Regions from separate parts of the Sphingomonas sp. BK069 genome, predicted to be linked through region 2. Evidence: riboswitches for the same ligand, from Rfam matches in the RefSeq annotation. Region 2 holds a riboswitch; the other holds the start of a gene.

Region 1 (7,440 bases), on a different contig from region 2:
CCATCCGGGCCTGTTCACGCCTTGCGCGCTTTCGCCTGACCTCCCGCCCGCAAGCCTGGGTGAGTCATGACGAATAGCGGGTTCACATTCTCAATCAGCACTATCCCGTTCGACGAGGATTACCGTCCGGCCGACAACACGCGCATCACCACCAACTTCGCCAACCTCGCGCGCGGGGACCGCCGCCAGGAGAATCTACGCAACACGCTGGTGATGATCGACCATCGCTTCAACGCGCTGATGCACTGGGACAATCCCATGGGTGATCGTTACACGCTGGAGCTGAAGATCGTCTCGGCCGCGCTCACGCTGGGGGACAGCGCAGACGACGAAGCGTTTCCACTGATCGAGATCCTGCACACCACGGTGACCGACCGGATCAGCGGCGAGCGTAGCGACGGGATGATCGGCAATAACTTCTCGTCCTATGTTCGCGATTACGACTTCAGCGTCGTCCTGCCCGATCACCTGAATGCCGGAGGTGGCGGCGCGCCGGAAGGCTTCGGCGATCTGCACGGCAACCTGTTCAAGCTTTTCCTCGGATCGAGCGCCTACCGCGACCATTTCCGCAAGCTCCCGGTCATCTGCCTCAGCGTATCGAGCAAGGAGGTGTATCACCGGACCGCCAACGTGCATCCGATCCTCGGCGTCGAATATCGCGACGACAAACTCTCACCCACCGATCAGTATTTTGCGAAGATGGGCATGAAGGTGCGCTATTTCATGCCGCCGCACAGTGTCGCGCCGTTCGCCTTTTATCACACCGGCGACTTAGTCAGTGACTATACCAACCTTGAGCTCGCAAGCACTATCGCGACGATGGAGACGTTCCAGAAGATCTACCGTCCGGAGATCTACAACGCGAACTCGGTCGCGGCGGAGCATTATCAGCCGAGCCTGAGGTATCAGGACTATTCGCTGACCCGCATCGTCTACGATCGCGAGGAGCGCAGCCGCCTCGCCGCCCTGCAGGGCAAATTCGCCGAAGAGCATTTCATCAAACCGCACTGGCCGGCGCTTCAACGCTGGTCCGCGACCTGCGGCCTCTGAACACCACCCACACGACAGGTATTGCATCATGACGACATTGTTGCCGACGACGACTGCGGGCAGCCTGCCCAAGCCCTCGTGGCTCGCTCAGCCCGAAACCCTGTGGTCGCCGTGGAAGCTGGAGGGCGAGGAGCTGGTCGCGGGCAAGCAGGACGCGCTGCGCCTGGCGGTCGACGACCAGCGGCGGGCGGGGATCGACATTCTCGGCGATGGCGAGCAGACGCGCCAGCACTTCGTCACGACGTTCATCGAGCATCTTGACGGCGTCGATTTCGAGAAGCGCGAGATGGTGCGCATCCGCAACCGCTATGACGCCAGCGTGCCGACGGTCGTCGGCGCAGTCTCGCGGCCGACGTCGGTGTTCGTCGACGACGCCCGGTTTCTGCGCGCCCAGACCGATCAGCCGATCAAGTGGACGCTGCCCGGGCCGATGACCATGATCGACACCCTGTACGACGCGCATTACCGCAGCCGCGAGAAGCTGGCGTGGGAGTTCGCCCGCATTCTCAACGAGGAAGCACGCGAGCTGGAGGCGGCCGGGGTCGACATCATCCAGTTCGACGAGCCTGCGTTCAACGTCTTTTTCGACGAGGCCAACGACTGGGGCATCGCCACGCTGGAGCGCGCGGCCGAGGGCCTGAAGGCCGAGACCGCCGTCCACATTTGCTATGGCTATGGCATCAAGGCCAATACCGACTGGAAGAAGACGCTCGGCTCCGAATGGCGCCAATATGAGGAAACCTTCCCCAATCTTCAAAAGTCGAAGATCGATATCATCTCGCTCGAATGCCACAACTCGCGCGTGCCGATGGATTTGATCGAGCTGATCCGTGGTAAGAAGGTGATGGTTGGCGCGATCGACGTCGCGACGGACACGATCGAGACGCCGGAGCAGGTCGCTGACACGCTGCGCAATGCGCTGCGGTTCGTAGATTCCGACAAACTCTACCCGGCTACCAACTGCGGCATGGCCCCTTTGAGCCGTGAGGTCGCTACCGGAAAACTGAAGGCGCTGGGCGCGGGGGCAGAGATCGTTCGCCGGGAAATCGTTGCCTGAAGTGCCGCGATCGCCAGCTTAGGGCCTACCCCAAGCTGGCGACCGGCTAGAGTTCAGAAGTTGACCCTGGCACCCAAGCGCAGCGTTCGTGGCTCGACGACACGGCTTAGCCGTCCATCTGTCGGTCCCGCCGAGTCGAAGGCAGGTATGTAGGCCTCGTAGTAGTACGCGATGTCCTTATCGCGGCTGTCGAGGATGTTCAGCACCTCGCCGTACAACTCGTAGCGTCCGATCTTCCGTGCCGCCCGGAGGTTGACGACCGTGCTGCCTCGATCGCGGACACTGTTGTCCTCGATTAGCGGATAGGGGCCGAGATGACGGACGCGGACGCTCGCCTCCCATGGGTTTAGGACCAACGCGATACCGGCAGATGCAGCATTTTCAAAAGCGTTCGGGATGCGGTCGCCACTATCGTAGCGCGACCTGCTCTCGGTATAGTTGCCGTCGATCGCGACCCACGACGTGGGACGCCAGAACGCTACCAGCTCATAGCCCCGTCGCTTGCTGGCGCCTGTCGGTTCGACTGCGTTTGAGTCGCCGACGAAGCGCAACTCGCTGTCGACATCGAGCCACCAATAGGTCGCGGTGAGCGAGAAGCCGGGCAGCTGCCAGCGAGCGCCAATCTCGCGACCGTCTCCGCGCACCAACACTGGCACCGGCGTCTCGACGTTGACCGCCCCGCGCACGTCATTGGAGTGGAAGCCACGGCCCCAGTTACCGTAGAACTCGAGCTGATCGGTCGGAGAGTATGCGATCGATGCCTTGGGCGAGAAGATGGCATCATCGCCGCTGCCTTGGCCTGCAAGAACCGCCGCCTCATCCCGCGCGCGAACGACGAAATGGTAATAGTCCCCGCGAACCCCACCGATGAGCCGGAGGCCTGTGATCGGTGTCACCGTCACATCGCCATATAGCGCGGCAGACGCCTCCTCGACATGGTAGCGGCCAAGCGACGACAGGAAGGCGCGGGCGCTGGTACGATAAACTCCGACGCTCCCGACATGGTCGTAGCGTTCCTCCGTCCCGACCGACACGGCGACGGCCGGCGCAAGCGTCCAGCGCTTCTCGCCCCGCGCGCCGATGATCCAGCGTTTGTCGAACTGGCGAATCTGTGCGCTGGTGCCGTCGGCATCGGTATAGGTCGGATTGGAATACATCGACCAGTCGTAGAACTGGCCATAGACGTTGGCGTGCCAATCGGGCTGCCGCACCGCGATGTTGCCGACGAGCCGCGTCGTCTCGCCGCGAGCGGTCGGATCGGGAGAACAGAAGACGTCCTTGCAAGAGGCAGTCCCGATGATCCTCTCGGTGATCTGCTCGGTTGGGCGCCAGGTCGCACGGTAGGAGTTGAAGGACGCCTCGATCTGACCGGCGCCGGCAGGCGCGATGTACTTCGCAAAGCCTGATGCGTGGCGCAGATGCTCGGGCTCCTGCCAAGGCCCATCATAGATCTTGGCCTGTGCCACCAGCGTCAGCTCGCCGGAGCCAATATCCTTGATGCTACCACCTGCCGCTATCCGGCCATAGCCATAGGAGCCACCTTCGATCGACATCCAGGGCCGTGCATAGCCGTCAATCGTGGTCATGTAGGCGGCGCCTGCCAAGGCGAAGTCGCCACCATCGGCGCGGTATGGTCCTTTGCGGAAATCCTCACGCGCGACGATCTCGGGAATGAGGCCATTGAGGTCGAGATAGCCCTGTCCGTGACCGTGCGTGCGCAGGTTCATCTGCACGCCATCGATGTAGGTCGTGAAATCGGACCCGTGATCGAGGTTGAAGCCGCGTAGGAAATATTGATTGGCCTTGCCGCTCCCGGAATGCTGAGCGGCGACCATGCCCGGGACCGCCTCCAGCAGCTCCGCTACGCGGAGCAGAGGCCGAACCAGCAAGTCCGCGCCCGCAACGGTGCCCTCGCTCGCCGCGTGGGCGACACCGATCTTCGCTTCGCCCCGGCCAAATACAACGATATCGTCAGCTGGCTCCTTCGTCGAGGCGGCGCCTGTACCCTCGGTTTGTGCGCTTGCTGGTGTCCCACTGGACGCTGCAATCAGCACAGCGCATCCAAGCCAGCCGGCACGTAGTCTCGTATCCTTCATGTTCGTCCCCTCACGCCAAGCGACCTCGACGGGGGTGTCCGCTGTAAACGGTCGGCGTGCGTCGACAGACGGACGCAAGCATCCGCGACACGAACCAATGCGACCCCCGTCGCTCGTTCGTCGCTCAGACGGAAGAACCGTGCCCCGGCCATCCCCTGGGCCAAAGCAAGAGCGACCGGACGCTGGCAGGTCTCCTGGCTCACGGGTCGTCGCTCGACATACGGCCTTCCCGGATCGTGGCCGCTGCGGCGTTGATCCAGTGGCTGCATCTCCCAACGGGAAATGCGATGTACGTCTCGCTCGCCGCTTACAGTTGCAGGGACAGCCTCGGTCTGGGGGAGGGTGTCCTCCCTTACCGTGTTCCCTTTTAAGCCCCTCTCGGGGCACCAGCGCGATCGGTGTCCGACTGGAGGTGCCTCCGGTCGGACAAGAGGCGCGTACCGCTTGCCCGGTTGATCCGCAACTCTGCGTGACGAGCGCCGTCGCAGCGGCACTCAGGAACGCCGGCGCGGCTACCCGTCCGCTGCATCTGCACTCTCGTGGGCCGATTCACCAGAAGCGGACCGTCCGCTACCCTCCCGCTCTCAGCCATTTACCAGTGGCGCCGGCCGGACGCACCTCGAACGTCTGAGATTGGCAGGTTTGCGGACCGGCCGCTTTCGGGTGAGGCAGCGCTCATAGCTAACGTTGGCTTACGCCGCTCACCGTCCCGATTGAGATGGTCGAATGGGAAAGCCTGCGGCTTCTCAGAAGCCGTCGTCCACTCAGATTTCAAGAACCCTGACGCCAAACGCCAGCGCGTATCCATCTATCTCGGAAGCCGTATGGTGACACCGAATGCCCGCTCGGATCGGGACAGAATTGCATTGCCGCCATGACCAACGGCGATGGCGCGAACGAGGGCAAGGCCCAGCCCATGCCCGTCAGTGGTACGTGACGCCTCGGCGCGCGCGAAACGCTGAAACAGGCGTTTGGCATCAGCGGGGTGAACGCCTGGGCCGTCATCCTCCAGCGCCACCTCGATCGCATCCTGCGTAGCCGTTGCAGCCAGTGTCGCTGTGGTGCCGGGCGGCGTGTGGCGCAACACGTTCTCCAACAGGTTCGACAGCGCCTGAGCCAGCAGACGGCGGTCGCCCTCGACACGCAAGCAGGCCGGTATATCCGCCGATAACAGGTGGCCGCTGGCCTCAAAGTCGGGGCGATAAGTTTCGGCCATGTCCTCCAGCAGCGCCGACAGGTCGATCGACCCTAACGCCCGACGTTCAGCCAGCCCTTCGACTTCGGCAATGCGCAGCAGCGCGGCGAATATCTCCAGCAGATCGTCGGCTTGCCGCCGTGCCGCCTCGATCGCGCCCGCGTCCCCGGCCGCGGCGCGGTCGAGCTGGTTGCACAGGCGGGTCAAAGGCGTGCGCAGGTCGTGGGCGACGTCGGTCGATACCTGCCGCAGATTATCCATCAGCGCGGCGATGCGATCGAGCATCCGGTTGAGGGTGGCGGCGAGGCGGTCAAACTCGCTGTCCGACCCGTCGCGTGGCACCCGCTGCGTCAGGTCGCCGGCGATGATCGCCTGCGCAGTGGTATCGATGCGTGACAGGCGACGCCGAGTGAGCCATCCGACCAGCACGGCCGCGCCGATCCCCAGCGCCAGCATCGTCGCCAGCGCGGTCGCGAACAGCGACGCCAGCGTCCGGTCGATCGCCGCGAGATCGCGCCGGTCGGCGACGACGACCAGCATCCCGCCGGGCAGCGGCGTGGCGAGCGCCTGACCGACGCCGGCATCAGCGCCGCGCCGGAAACCCAAATGCTCCTGATAGCCCGGCTCGACCGGCGTCAGCGGCGTGATCGTCGCGGCGATCGTCCGCCCGGCGCGGTCGACGAGCAGATAATCGAGGCTCGCCTCGTTGCGGGCATCCTTGCGCAGGCGGACTGCGTCCGCCACCCCCGCCAAGCCGCCTTCGCGCGCCTCGGCAATCAGCGCATGCGTCTCGACCGCGACGCGGTGGTCGAGTTGCTCCTCCAACGCCTCGTGCGTCACCTCATAGGCGACAGCACCGATCGCCAGCGTCGCGACGCTGAACGCCAGCGCGACCAGCACGACGATGCCGAAAGTCGAGCGCCACAGGCGGGCGAGCATCTATTCGCCCCGGATCATGTAGCCGGCACCGCGCACCGTTTCGATTGCATCAGCGTCGAAGCCGGCGTTGAGCTTGGAGCGCAGTCGACTCAGATGCGTCTCGACGATGTTGGTCTTCGGGTCGAAATCGAAATCCCACACCCGCTCCAGCAGCATGGTGCGCGTCATCACCCGGCGCGGGTTGCGCATCAGCTCGGCGAGCAGCGCGAACTCGCGCGGTTGCAGGGTGACGCGCCGGCCGTCGCGCTCGACGGCGCGACGATGCAGGTCGAGGACGATATCGCCGACCCGGAGCAGATGCGTGTAGTCGCCGCGCGGTGCCGGCCGACGCGCCAGCGCATTGAGGCGAGCGGCGAGTTCGGAGAAGGCGAAGGGCTTGACCAGATAGTCGTCGGCACCGCCCTCCAGCCCCTCGACGCGATCGGCGATACCGCCCACCGCGGTCAGCATCAGGACCGGAGTCGCGTCGCCAGCCGCGCGCAACGCCTTCACCAGCGCCAGGCCGTCGAGGCCGGGCAGCATCCGGTCGACCACGATCGCATCGAAGCCCCCACCGGTCGCCTGGAACAGTCCGTCGCGACCATCCTCGCTGACCGCGATCTGATGTCCGGCCTGCCCCAGCCCCTGCGCGACGAAGGCGCGGGTGTCGCTATCATCCTCGACGATCAATATCCGCATCGCGCGACTATCGCGTAGCAGCGTCAGTTCGCCAACCGCCGCCCAAAGCGCGGAAGAGAGCGACCTCGGTTTGAGACACCGCCAGATCGGACTGGACCTGTTGCAACGTCGCCGATGCGGTTGCTCGCTGCGCGTCGACCTGGAGCAGACCGGGTGCGTCGCCGAGGCGGACCCGGGCAACCGCGCGCCGCGCATAGGCCTGCGCCTCGCGCGAGGCGGTCGCCAGATCGCGGTTGCGCCGGGTCTCGGCGTCGTAGGTCGCCAGCGCCGTCTCGACCTCGCGCAGCGCGCGCAGCGCCGCCACGTCCCATCCGGCCAGCGCCGCGCGCTCGGTAGCGCGGGCCTGTTCCAGCCTTGCGCGTGCCGGTGCCTGGTTGGGAAAGGCCCAGCTGACGAGCGGCGTCACCGCCGCGCTGATCCCGCCG
Region 2 (7,440 bases):
CCGCCGCGCCCCACGATCGTGAGCGCCGCGGGTGCGCTCCGGGCGCAGCCCTTGGGGCAGCCGGAGACGTGGATCGGTCCGGCCACCGACGCCGCGGCGAGCCGGTCCGCGAGCGCGCGGGTGACGACGCTCGCCTGCGGGCACGCGGGTGCACCGACGCAGGCGGTGACGGTGGAAGGGGCAGGCGCTGAAGCTTGCAGCCATCGCGCGTCTACTGGTGCCGAGCCGCTGACGCGAACCTCATCCTCGCCTGCAAGGGGAGGGGGACCAGCCGAAGGCTGGTGGAGGGGTGTCGCCTCTGGTGAGCCGAGCGACATACCCACGCCGCGACACCCCTCAGTCACGCCTTCGCCCTGCCACCTCCGCTTGCCGGGGAAGATGTCAGAAGAGCTTGGCGGCGCCGGCGGCCGCGCCGCTTCACACTCCAGCAGCAGCGAGCGCCACGGCGTGATCCGTAGCGCCTCGACTCCAACGGCGAGCGATGCCAACTCAGCGCCCGTGAGGCGACCGTAGCGCGGCGTCACCTGCTCGCTCTCCACCTCGCCCGCGAGCGGCCCCACGCCCAAAGCAGCCCAGTTCGGCAGCACCGCCGCATGCCGCGCCATTCGCCCCGCTGCCGCGCCTCCGCTCGCGACGAACCAGTCCGCCAGTGTTGCGATCGCCTCGACCTCCTGCCCATGCTTCAGGCGCACGCCGGTCGCTCGCCCGTCAGCGCGCAGGATCAGCCCGCCGCCGTCGCCGCGTTCCAACCGCAGGTCCGCTGGCGTGCCGCCCAGCACCGCGCGTTGACCCGCGTCGACCGCGATCCCGAACTTGGCCGGAAGCGATGGCAGTTCAGCCCGCCGCGCCATCAGCGCGCGCGCTACCCGATGCGTGTCGTCGCCCTCCCGCCAGTCCGGCGCCACCGTGAGCGCGACCGCCTCGATCGCGGGGTCGGGGTCGACCAGCCCGGCCGACACCAGGCGATCCACCGCCGCGCGCCAGCCGGCCTCGTCGAAGCCGCGCAGCTGAAGCGCCGCGCGACGCGTGAGGTCGATCGCGCCGTTGCCGTAGCCCGTCGCCAGTTCGGCGACGAGCAGCGCCTGCGCGCGTGTCAGCCGCGCCAGCGGTGGCCGGACGCGGAGCAGCAACCCGTCGCCCGCGAGCATCGGCCGCCACGCGCTCGGGCACCAGCCGCGCACCTTGCTCATGCCCTATCCCCGAGCGCGGCCACGATCGCGTTGCGTCGGGTCGGCCATAGCCCCGAGCGGTGCAGCGCCAGGAAACGGGCTTCCATCGCGGCCAGCGCCGCCGGATTGGCAGCGGCGAGAAAGTCACGCACCGCCGCGTCGCCGAGCGTGGCATCGTGGTAGAGGTCGAGCAGCGCGGGCGGGACGATGCGCGCGAGATGCGCGAAGGCGGCGAGATGGTCGAGCGTCGCCGCGATCTCGGCCGCGCCGCGATAGCCGTGGCGCCTCATACCGGCGAGCCAGCGCGGGTTGCCGGCGCGCGCGCGCATCACTCGCGCGATCTCCTCGCCGATCGGCCGCGCGCGCGGGCGCGTCGGGTCGCGGCTGTCGAGGTGGAGCAACCGCGCCTCACCGCCCAGACTGGCCTTGGCCGCGGCGAAGCCGCCGACATGCGCGGCGACCTCCGCTGCGGTGAGCAGGTCGCTCTCGGGCAGATCGTGCGGGTGGATCAGCGCCGTCGCGGCGACCACGCGGCGGCGCAGGCCGGGGGCGTCGTCGAGACCCGCCGGCGTCGCGACGGCGTCGTCATAGGCGTGCGACGAGGCGGCAAGCCACCGCTCGCCAGCGGCGGCGCGCCCCGGTTCTCCGTAGCGCTCGGCGCTGTCGCCGAGCGCGACGCCATAGTCACCGGGCGCCGGGCCGTAGACCCGCGGCTCGGCCGCCGCGCCGACGAAGGGGTTGCGGTCGCGCGGCTCGTCGCGGGCGTGGAGCGCGCGCACGGCCTGGCCGAACAAGGCGCAGAGCGGCGCGAACGTGTCGCGGAACAGGCCCGATATCCTCAGCGTCACGTCGATCCGCGGCCGGTCGAGCAGCGCCAGCGGCAGGATCTCGATCCCGGTCACGCGATCCGAGCCATGATCCCATAGCGGCGCGGCGCCGAGGAGGTGAAGCGCCATCGCGAACTCCTCGCCAGCGGTGCGCATCGTGGCCGAGCCCCACAGGTCGACCACCAGCGCCCGCGGGTAATCGCCCTCGTCCTGCAAGTGGCGGCGCAGCAGCTCCTCGGCGAGAGCGACGCCCTGACGGTGCGCCGCGCGCGATGGGGTGGCACGCGGGTCGACGCCATAGAGGTTGCGCCCGGTCGGCAGCACCGCGGCGCCCCGCGCGGGCGAGCCCGCCGGCCCCGGGGCAACGCGCCGGCCGTCCAGTGCCGCGAGCAGTCCGTCGCGCTCGTTGGCGCCGCTCTCGCCACGGCCGTAGACGTGGAGCCCGTCGCCGAAGCGCGCGTCCTTCACGTCGCAGACGAAGGCGTCGATGCGGGTGACCCGCTCGGCGTCGCCGGCGCAGGCGGTGAGATCGAGCTCGGCGGCGAGCCCGGTCGCCGCTGCCTCGTCGGCGATGTCGCCGATCAGCCGCGCGCGTCGCGCCGGATCGAGCCCGTCGGCGGCGGAGAATTCGTCGAGCAGCAGCTCCAGGCGCCCGAGCCCCACGCCCGTCTCGGCGCGTACCAGCGGCGGGGGCAGGTGCCCGAGCGTCACTGCGGCGGCGCGGCGCTTGGCCTGTGCGGCCTCGCCGGGATCGTTGACGATGAAGGGATAGATCAGGGGGGTCGGGCCGATCAGCGCCTCCGGCCAGCATTCGTCCGAGAGTGCCACCGCCTTGCCCGGCAGCCACTCGAGCGTGCCATGCGCGCCGACATGGACGATCGCGTCGCTGCCGCGCGCGCGCAGCCAGAGATAGAAGGCGACATAGGCATGGCGCGGGACGCGGGTGACGTCGTGATAGTCGCCGCCGCGCGCGCGCGGGTCGCCGCGCTCCGGCTGGAGCGCGACGAGCGCGTTGCCGCGCTGAAGGGCGGCGAAGTGGAAGTGGCCATCCGCGACGGCGGAATCGTCGTCGGGCGCACCCCAGGTGGCGGTCAGTGAGTCCTGGAGAGCGCGGGGGAGGGTAGCGAGGGCGCGCTCATAGTCGGCGAGCGGCCAGGCGAGGGAAGCTTCCTTGCCCACGAAGTGGAGAGGGCGATCGTCACCACCTGCCGAAACCACCCCGGCAGACGCCGGAGTCCAGGTGGGGAACGTCGCGGTGCTATCACGGGAGCCTCCCCGCCTGGACCCCGGCGTTCGCCGGGATGGCCTAGCGATGAGCCCGCCCGGGTGCACCCCATACAGCGGCTCGATCCCGCCAATCTCAACATCATAGCCCGCTTCGGCCAGGTCGCGCAGCAGCGCCTCGGCGGAGGCGAGCGGGTCGAGCCCGACCGCGTGCGCCAGCTGGTAGCCCTTGCCTGGGTAGGTGGAGAGCACCAGCGCGATCCGCCGCTCGCCGCGCGGCCTGCGCCCGAGCGCGACCCAGCCCGCGACGCGGTCCGCGATGGCGGCGACCCGCGCCGGCTCGGCCCGATGCACGCGCCGGGCGAACTCCAGCACCGGATCGCGCGCGCTCGCATCCTTGAAGCTCGCCACCCCGGCGAAGACCCGTCCATCCACCTCGGGCAGCACCACGTGCATCGCGAGGTCAGCCGGCGAGAGCCCCCGCACCGCCGCGGCCCAGTCGGACCGATCGGACGTCGCCAGCGCCACCTGGAAGACCGGCGCACCCGCGGCGTCGAGCGGGGACGCATCCTCGGCGTCACCCGCGGCGAAGGCGGTGGCGCTGACGATCGCCTCGGGCGCGAGCGCGGCGACCCAGCGCCGCAGCCAGCCGCGTGCCTCTGGCGCCTTGAGCGAGGGGACGAAGAGCGCCGCCGCAGGCAGCTCGCGCGCGGCGAGCGCCTGGCTCAGCGCCGCGATGGGCGCGACATCACCGGCGAGCAGATACGAACGGTAGAAGACGATCAGCGCACGCGGCCGCTCCACTGCGAAAGCGAGCGCGGCGGGGCAGGTGGGCGCGGCACCCTCCGCCCAGGCACCCACCGCGGCGAGCGGCGATGTCTCCGCCGGCAGCGCGGCGTCGAGCCCGGCGGCACGCGCGAGCAGCCCCAGCGCGGCGCGCGCCGCCTCGGCGCCGCCCGCGTCGCAGTGCCGCGCCAGCGCGCGCAGCTCGGCGGGCGGCAACGTCGAGGCGGCGTCGAGCGCGGCGTCCTCGCGCCCGTCCGCGGCGAGCACCGCCAGCGCGATGCCGCGCTCCTGCGCCAAGCGCGTGAGCTGCTGCAGCCCGTAGCTCCAGTAGGAGCGTCCACCGATCAGCCGAACCAGGATCGCGCGCGCGTGGGCCAGGGTCGTCTCGACATAGGTGTCGACCGAGAGCGGGTGCGTCAGCTCGGCGAGGTTGGCGAGCCGCAGCGACGGCAGCGCCGCCCCGCTCGCCGAGGCGGCGTGCCAGCCGACGGCAAACGCCTGCAGGTCGCTGTCCGAGAAGGACAGGACGACGAGATCGGCGGGCGACTGCGCGAGGTCGCGCGGCGCGGCCGCCGCGTCGAGCCCGTGCGTCTCGCGGAAGAGGACGTGCATGGCTGGCTCAGCCGGCGAGCGCCGCCCCGACGATCGCGGCGTCGACCCGCCCGCGCTCGGCGATCACCACCAGCCGTGTGCGGCGCGGCTCGTCGGCGCGCCACGGCCGGTCGTAGCTGGTGCGCACGCGCGCGCCGACCGCCTGCACCAGCAGCCGCATCGGCTTGCCGCGCACCGCCGCATAGCCTTTCACGCGCAACACGTCGTGGTCGCGCGCGAACGTCGCCATCCTCGCGGACAGGGCGGCCGGGTCGTCGATCTCGCCCAGCTCGTGGACGAGGCTGTCGAAATCGTCGTGCTCATGGTCGTCGAAGCCGTCGTGGTGCGACGGGCGCGCGGCGAGGTCGTCCTCCGCCGCCGCGCCGAGCCCGAGGATCACACCGGGATCGATCGCGCCGTCGACCAGTGCGACGACAGGCACCGGTCGCGGCGCCTCGGCCACCACGACCGCGCGCGCCGTCGCCACCGCGTCCGGGCCGGCGAGATCGGCCTTGGTGAGCAGTACCACGTCGGCGCAGGCGAGCTGATCCTCGAACACCTCGGCCAGCGGCGTGTCATGCTCGACCTCGACGTCCGCGGCGCGCTGTGCGGCGACCGCGGCGGGATCGGGCGCGAAGCGGCCGGCGGCGACCGCCTCGGCGTCGGCCAGCGCGATCACGCCGTCCACCGTCACGCGCGAGCGGATCGCGGGCCAGTCGAATGCCTTGAGCAGCGGTTTGGGCAGCGCCAGCCCCGAGGTCTCGATCAGAATATGGTCCGGGCGAGGCTCGAGCGCGAGTAGCCGCTCGATCGTCGGGATGAAATCATCCGCTACGGTGCAGCAGATGCATCCGTTGGCAAGCTCGACGATGTTCTCCGCCGGACAGTCGGGAATGGCGCATTGCTCGAGGATGGCGCCGTCGACCCCGAGCGTGCCGAACTCGTTGACGACGACGGCGAGCCGCCGCCCGCCGGCGTGGCGGATGAGATGGCTGATCAGCGTGGTCTTGCCCGCGCCGAGGAAGCCGGTGACGACGGTGACGGGAACCTTGGACAGGTCGCGCAATGATGTTCCTTCGGGGCGCCGCGACGAGTGCGTGGACCGGGGCCGAAGGTCGGCCGGCGCGCACCACGGACGGGCGCCCGCCGTCGCCCGTGCCACGCGCCGCTGCGGCCCCGGCCGCATGGCTTCGTCGCTCAGACGGAACACCGTGCCCGGCCATCCCCTGGACCAAAGGCAAGAGCGACCCTGCGCCGGCAGGTATCCTGGCTCGCGGGTCGTCGCTCCCGGCACGGCCTTCCCGGGGCGGGGCGAACCCCGCACTCCAGTGACCGCCTCCGGCCTTCGCAGGAGGCATGTGCCGCTCGCTCGCCGCTCACAGTTGCAGGGACAGCCGCGGATTTGGGGAGTAATCCCGTCACCGCATTCCCATTTGAGCCCCTCGTCGGGGCACCGGCGCGATCGTGGGACCGGATACCGGCCCCGCCGCGCGGCGTAGCCGATCGCCGCGTCGCTGCCAATATGTCGCGGCGTCAGCGCGCGACACGTACCGCCACTGCGGCGGTGCCGAGTGCGATCGCGTCTTCCACGACGCCTGTGGCGGTCTGGCCGTAACGGCGCATCGCCGCTGCCCGCGCGCGGAAGGTGAGGTAGGAGGCTCCGGCCGCGACCCCGGCGCCGAGCACGGCCGCGAGCGTGCGCTGCCTTCTTGGCGCGAGGCTCGCCGCCGCGAAGGCCCCGGTCGCGACGCGCGCGACCATGCCGGGCAGGATGATCCGGTCGGGCGCGGTCTTCATCTTGTCGCCGGCGAGCTCACCCGCGGCGAGCGCCAGCGTGCCCGCGGAAACGAGCGGGTGCGCGAGCAACGCGGGCGCGCCACCGCCGCGCGGCAGTTCACCGCGACGCGCGGCGTTGGCGACGGTGGCGAGCGGAGTCATCGCGCGCATGCCCGAGACGGCGGCGATCAACAGCGAGGCGAGCATGGCGGGTATTCTCCGTGGCAATGCGGCGACAACCGGCAAGGCGGGGGAGAGTTCAACGCGGTCTGGGCTCCTCCGTGCGTACAATGGTCCGGGAGCTGTTCGGAGCGGGACAGTGTAGAACGGGGACGGTGTGGCTGCGCGGCTGTGGCTGCCCGCGATCAACGACCGGCGGTAGATGTCTATTCCTACCGGTGCGTCAGACGAGCCGGGGTGTTACGCGAACTCGGCGACGGCGACGCAGAGATGGCGTGCGCGCGGGACGCTACACCTTCCTCCGCCACACCAGCGACTGGCGGTTCAACGCCGCAAGATCCGCGTCGCCCGCCACGACCGCCTCACCCAGTGCGACGGCCGCGTCGAGCTGGGCGTCGGTCGCGTGGCGATAGGCCGGGCGTGCCGCTATCGCGTCATACCAGCGTTCCCCGCAGGCGTGGTCGAGCAGGATGCGCTGGAAGCAATGATCCGCGTGAACGGGCCAGCCGCGCGCGCGCGCCAGCCCCGGCATCACCTCGCGGGTGAGCGCGAGCCAGCGGCGCTCGCGCTCCTCGCGCGTCACGCCGGCCGGCTCACTTGCCGATCAGGACGTCGCTGGCCTTCACCACGACGGTAACGGCATCGCCCACCGCGAGCGCGAGCTCGGCGATCGCCTCCTCGGTGATCGCGGCAGTGACGGTGTTGCCCCCGCCGATGTCGACCTTGACCGTGCCGTTGACCGCACCCGGCGTGATCGCGGTGATCGTGCCGCTGATCTGGTTGCGCGCGCTGAGCTTCATGCTGCCCGACCTCAGATATGGATCGGCTTGCCGGTGACCGCCATCGCGGCTTCCTTGATCGCCTCAGAATGCGTCGGGTGCGCGTGG

Evidence for each region. A riboswitch is a leader RNA that binds a small molecule or an ion and turns the genes downstream of it on or off. The one in region 2 is predicted to bind cobalamin.
Region 1: another riboswitch for cobalamin. It lies ahead of FHY02_RS20565 (TonB-dependent receptor); the one in region 2 lies ahead of cobW (cobalamin biosynthesis protein CobW).

What each region holds. Positions count from the first base shown of each region.
Region 1 covers NZ_JACHZH010000011.1:22,716-30,155, reverse strand. Annotated here, with positions in the region: gene FHY02_RS20575 (putative oxygenase MesX) at 67-1,050, shown strand; gene FHY02_RS20570 (methionine synthase) at 1,079-2,107, shown strand; gene FHY02_RS20565 (TonB-dependent receptor) at 2,161-4,203, opposite strand; cobalamin riboswitch at 4,370-4,609, opposite strand; gene FHY02_RS20560 (ATP-binding protein) at 5,012-6,337, opposite strand; gene FHY02_RS20555 (response regulator transcription factor) at 6,338-7,015, opposite strand; gene FHY02_RS20550 (efflux transporter outer membrane subunit) at 7,023-7,440, opposite strand, start outside.
Region 2 covers NZ_JACHZH010000001.1:999,755-1,007,194, reverse strand. Annotated here, with positions in the region: gene FHY02_RS22855 (cobalamin biosynthesis protein CobG) at 1-1,190, opposite strand, end outside; gene cobN (cobaltochelatase subunit CobN) at 1,187-4,618, opposite strand; gene cobW (cobalamin biosynthesis protein CobW) at 4,626-5,663, opposite strand; cobalamin riboswitch at 5,836-6,070, opposite strand; gene FHY02_RS05015 (DUF4126 family protein) at 6,131-6,580, opposite strand; gene FHY02_RS05010 (GCN5-related N-acetyltransferase) at 6,843-7,136, opposite strand; gene FHY02_RS05005 (molybdopterin-binding protein) at 7,147-7,353, opposite strand; gene lpdA (dihydrolipoyl dehydrogenase) at 7,365-7,440, opposite strand, start outside.